Regions from separate parts of the Leisingera sp. ABM4_060 genome, predicted to be linked through region 2. Evidence: riboswitches for the same ligand, from Rfam matches in the RefSeq annotation. Region 2 holds a riboswitch; the other holds the start of a gene.

Region 1 (2,389 bases), 1.2 Mb from region 2:
AAAAAGACATGCGCCAGCACCACCCCGTGCAGCCCATAGATCTGAACAGGCTCTAACCCAAGGGAAATCAGCCCCTGGCTCAGCCAGCCCGCGCGGCCGAAAACCGCCAGCAAGCCCAGGATGGCCACAATGACAGGCAGAATGAAGGGCGCGCCCAGAAGGGCAATCAGCAGGCTCCGCCCCGGAAACCGCCGCCGCGCCAGCGCACGGGCGACAGGAACGGCAAGACCAACGCTCAACAGTGCCGACAGGCTGGCTTGTGTCAGCGTGAACCGCAGCGCGGCCCAATCGCTGGCGGCAAGCCCGGTGCCACCCTCAGCCCGGAAAGCAACAGCCGCAAGTGTCCCCAGGATCAGCGCAGCGACGAGCAGGGCCGCGCCGGTCCCGGGAATGGCGCTTACTGGCTGAGCGCGTCCAGCCATTCGCCCAGCGCCGCATCACGGACCTCTGCCGCTTCCGTCTCGCTCAGCAGCAGCGATTTACCCGGCTGTACCAGGGTCTCGAACCCTTCCGGCAAACCCGCCGCCGGGGTCACCGCCGGATACATCCAGTTGGTGGTCGGGATGATCGACTGGAACGCATCCGACACCATGAAGGCCAGGAACTGATCCGCCAGCTCCGGCTGATCGGACCCCGCCAGCTTGCCGGCAACTTCCACCTGCATGTAGTGGCCCTCGTCAAAAGACGCCGCCGCCTTGGAGGCATCCTCTTCCGCAATCAGGTGATAGGCGGGCGAGGTGGTGTAGGAGAGCACCATGTCGGCCTCGCCCTCCAGGAACATGCCATAAGCCTCGGACCAGCCCTTGGTCACGGTGACGACGTTGTCCGACAGGCCCTGCCAGATCGCCGGCGCCTCATCGCCATAGGCGGCCTTCACCCACAGCAGCAGGCCCAGACCAGGGGTCGAGGACCGCGGGTCCTGGATCACAATCTTCTTGTCGCTGGCCGCCAGCGCCTTGAAATCCGCAGGTGCGGCAGCATCCGCGTTATGGACAAAGGCAAAATAGCCCCAGTCATAGGGCACAAAGGCCGCGTCATTCCATTCGACCGGCAGCGCATAGTCGGCGCTGACCGAATGATCGGCAAACAGGCCGGTTTCCTTGGCCGCCGCGGTCAGGTTGGTGTCGAGCCCCAGCACCACATCCGCATCAGACCGCGCGCCTTCCAGCTTGATGCGCGCCAAGAGCGCCGCGCCATCGCCCGCACCAACCAGTTTCAGGTCGCAGCCGCAGGTCTCCTCAAACGCTTTCTCCACCGCAGGCCCCGGGCCCCAGTCGGAAACAAAGCTGTCATAGGTATATACGACCAGTTCGGGCGTCTCAGCAAAAGCCGCCGATGCGCCGAGCAGTCCCGCTGCAAATGCAAGATGTTTCATGCCATCCTCCTTTGCGGCTTTGGGCAAGGGTGGAGGCTGTCCAGTACCTTCCCTCCGCCGGTGTGATCCGGTTCAGGTTCAACGGGTGTTTTCTCAGCGCTGCCGCGCACCCCGAGGTGGCGCGGACATTAGGCCCGGGCTGCGGCAAAGACAAGCCAAAGCCCCGCCAGGACCTACGCTTCACCCAAACTGGACCGTTGCCGGCGCCGATCCCGTGTTCTTCTGGCGGAAAATATCCCGGGGGAGCCGCGCGCCGCGCGGCGGGGGCAGCGCCCCCTCCCCGGCCCGCCAAACAGGAAACCTCTTGAGAGACCGCCCCCCGCCCGCTAAGCACGTGCCGCAAAGGAGACCGCGCCTCATGTCGATGAACAGCTTTGGACACCTCTTCCGCGTCACCACCTGGGGTGAAAGCCACGGGCCCGCGCTTGGCGCCACTGTCGACGGCTGCCCGCCGAACGTGCCGCTGGCGCCCGAAATGCTGCAGCAGTGGCTGGACAAACGCCGTCCCGGCCAGAACAAGAACACCACCCAGCGCAATGAACCGGACGCGGTGAAAATCCTGTCCGGCGTGTTCGACGGCATGTCCACTGGCACGCCGATCCAGCTGATGATCGAGAACACCGACCAGCGCTCCAAGGACTACGGCGAGATTTCTCAGACCTTCCGTCCGGGCCACGCCGACATCACCTATTTCCAGAAATACGGCAATCGCGATTACCGCGGCGGCGGCCGCTCCTCCGCGCGCGAGACCGCAGCGCGTGTGGCAGCCGGCGGTGTTGCACGTGAAGCAATCAAGGCGCTGGCGCCGGGGCTGGAGATCAAAGGCTACATGACCCAAATGGGCGAGCTGGAGATTGACCGCAGCCGGTTCGACTGGGACGCGATCGAGCAGAACGACTTCTGGATCCCCGACGCAGGCGCGGTGCAGGAGTGGGAAGACTATCTGCAAGCCCTGCGCAAAGCCCACAATTCGGTGGGCGCGGTGGTCGAGGTTGTTGCCCGCAATGTCCCGGC
Region 2 (2,389 bases):
GCAGCCGCACGCCCGCATGGATGGTGAAATAGTCGACACCTTGTTCCGCCTGCTCAATCAGCGTGTCGCGGAACACTTCCCAGGTCAGGTCCTCGGCGATGCCGTTCACCTTCTCCAGCGCCTGATACAGCGGCACCGTGCCGATCGGCACCGGCGAGTTGCGCACGATCCATTCGCGGGTGTTGTGGATGTTGCGCCCCGTCGACAGGTCCATCACCGTGTCGGCGCCCCAGCGGATCGACCAGACCAGCTTGTCCACTTCCTCTTCCATCGAGGAGGTGACAGCCGAAGTGCCCATATTGGCGTTGATCTTGACCAGGAAGTTGCGGCCGATGATCATCGGCTCAGATTCCGGGTGGTTGATGTTGCTGGGGATGATGGCGCGGCCCGCAGCAACCTCGTCACGGACAAACTCCGGCGTCACGTAATCCGGGATGTTGGCGCCCCAGTCGTGGCCGTCGCGCGCGGGCGCCACAGCCTCGCGCAGCTGGTTTTCGCGGATCGCGATGAATTCCATCTCCGGTGTCACGATGCCTGCGCGGGCATAGGCCAGCTGGGTCACGGCATTGCCATCCTTGGCGCGCAGCGGGCGCGGCTTCACCGGAAATTCCGGCACCAGCCGCTCGCCGGAGGCAAAGCCGTTGTCCTCGGGCTTCACATCGCGGCCGTCGTATTCCTCGACGTCGCCGCGGTCCAGGATCCACTGGCGGCGTAAGCCGGGCAGGCCCTGGCGGATATCGGTCAGCACGTCGGGATCGGTATAGGGGCCGGAGCTGTCATAGACCGGCAGCGGCTCTTCGCCTGCGGTAGGGTGGACCGAGATCTCGCGCATCGGCACGCGGATGTCCGGAAAGCGCTCGCCTTTGACGTAAATTTTGCGGGACGCGGGCAGGCCGCCGGTGGTGATCTTGGGATTGGGGACGTTCATTTTGGTGCTCCTCGAAGCCTAAACTCAGAAAAGACACCAGATGAGGTTTGGCTTGGGAAACCGGCAGGCGGGGCCTGCTTGACCGGAGTGCGCCCGTTTTCAACGGCTGTCCCCGCGGGGACAAGAGGCCAAAAGGCGCGTCCTAGCTTCCTACGCCAGTATCAACTGGGTCAGGTTCAAAGGGTCGCGCCGCCGGCTTGGGTTGCCCCGCACCTAAACGCCTCTCAGTCCCCTTGGCGGGACTCCCCTGCGTGGCAATAGGGCTAGGGGAGGAGAGCGGTTTGCGTCAACCGGAATCTTTGCAGATTGTTTTTTGGCATTAAAATCAGATTGATATTGGACTTATTGGCGCCAGTCCGGGGCAAATCGCTGCAGCGCAGCTTTGGTGCTTGATCGCAGGTGGAAAAATTATCTATAAAATCCTGAACCGCCATCCGCGCATGGCCAACTGGTATACGAGAACAGGAGACAGCATGCTGGACGCTGCACCCATCCGCACCGACTGGACCCGCGAGGAAGCGGAAGCGATTTATAACAAGCCTTTCATGGACTTGCTGTTCCAGGCGCATACCGTGCACCGGCAGTATTTCGACCCCAACCAGGTGCAGAAATCCAAGCTGCTCAGCATCAAGACCGGCGGCTGCGCCGAGGACTGCGCCTATTGTTCGCAGTCGGCGAGGAACGGCGCGCAGCTGTCGGCCTCCAAGCTGATCGAGGTGCAGCGGGTGATTGCCGAGGCCAAGAAAGCCAAGGAAGGCGGCGCGACCCGCTATTGCATGGGCGCGGCCTGGCGCTCGCCCAAGGACCGCGACATGGCAGCACTTGAGGCGATGGTGCGGGGCGTCAAGGATCTGGGCATGGAAACCTGCATGACCCTGGGTATGCTGGACGAGGAGCAAGTGTTCCGCCTGCGCAATGCCGGTCTTGATTACTATAACCACAACATCGACACCTCGGAGCGCTATTACTCCGAGATCATCACCACCCGCACCTTTGCCGACCGCATCGACACCCTGAACCGAGTGCGTGAAGCGGGCATCAAAGTCTGCTCCGGCGGCATCGTCGGCATGGGGGAGCAGCAGCTGGACCGTATCGACATGATGCTGGCGCTGGCGACACTGGAGGTGCACCCGGATTCGGTGCCGGTCAACATGCTGATCCCGATCGCCGACACGCCGCTGGCCAATGTCGAGAAGCTGGATCCGATCGAATTTGTCCGCTCCGTGGCGCTGGCCCGCATCCTGATGCCGAAATCCCACGTGCGCCTGTCGGCAGGCCGCACCGACATGTCGGATGAGATGCAGGCAATGTGCTTCTTTGCCGGTGCCAACTCGATCTTTGTGGGCGACACGCTCTTGACCGCGGACAACCCCGAAGAGGACAAGGACCAGCAGCTGTTCGACCGTCTGGGCATCACCGCGATGGCGGCAGGCTGCGACGGCAGCCGCTGATGGCGGGCGC

The links. A riboswitch is a leader RNA that binds a small molecule or an ion and turns the genes downstream of it on or off. The one in region 2 is predicted to bind thiamine pyrophosphate.
Region 1: linked by a shared signal. The riboswitch ahead of thiB (thiamine ABC transporter substrate binding subunit) and the one ahead of thiC (phosphomethylpyrimidine synthase ThiC) in region 2 are both predicted to bind thiamine pyrophosphate.

Annotation. Positions count from the first base shown of each region.
Region 1 covers NZ_JBSWTX010000001.1:2,990,678-2,993,066, forward strand. The annotation lists gene ACXAEH_RS14265 (thiamine/thiamine pyrophosphate ABC transporter permease ThiP) at 1-422, opposite strand, end outside; gene thiB (thiamine ABC transporter substrate binding subunit) at 398-1,375, opposite strand; TPP riboswitch at 1,408-1,499, opposite strand; gene aroC (chorismate synthase) at 1,734-2,389, shown strand, end outside.
Region 2 covers NZ_JBSWTX010000001.1:1,760,604-1,762,992, reverse strand. The annotation lists gene thiC (phosphomethylpyrimidine synthase ThiC) at 1-928, opposite strand, end outside; TPP riboswitch at 1,059-1,187, opposite strand; gene bioB (biotin synthase BioB) at 1,402-2,379, shown strand; gene ACXAEH_RS08725 (8-amino-7-oxononanoate synthase) at 2,379-2,389, shown strand, end outside.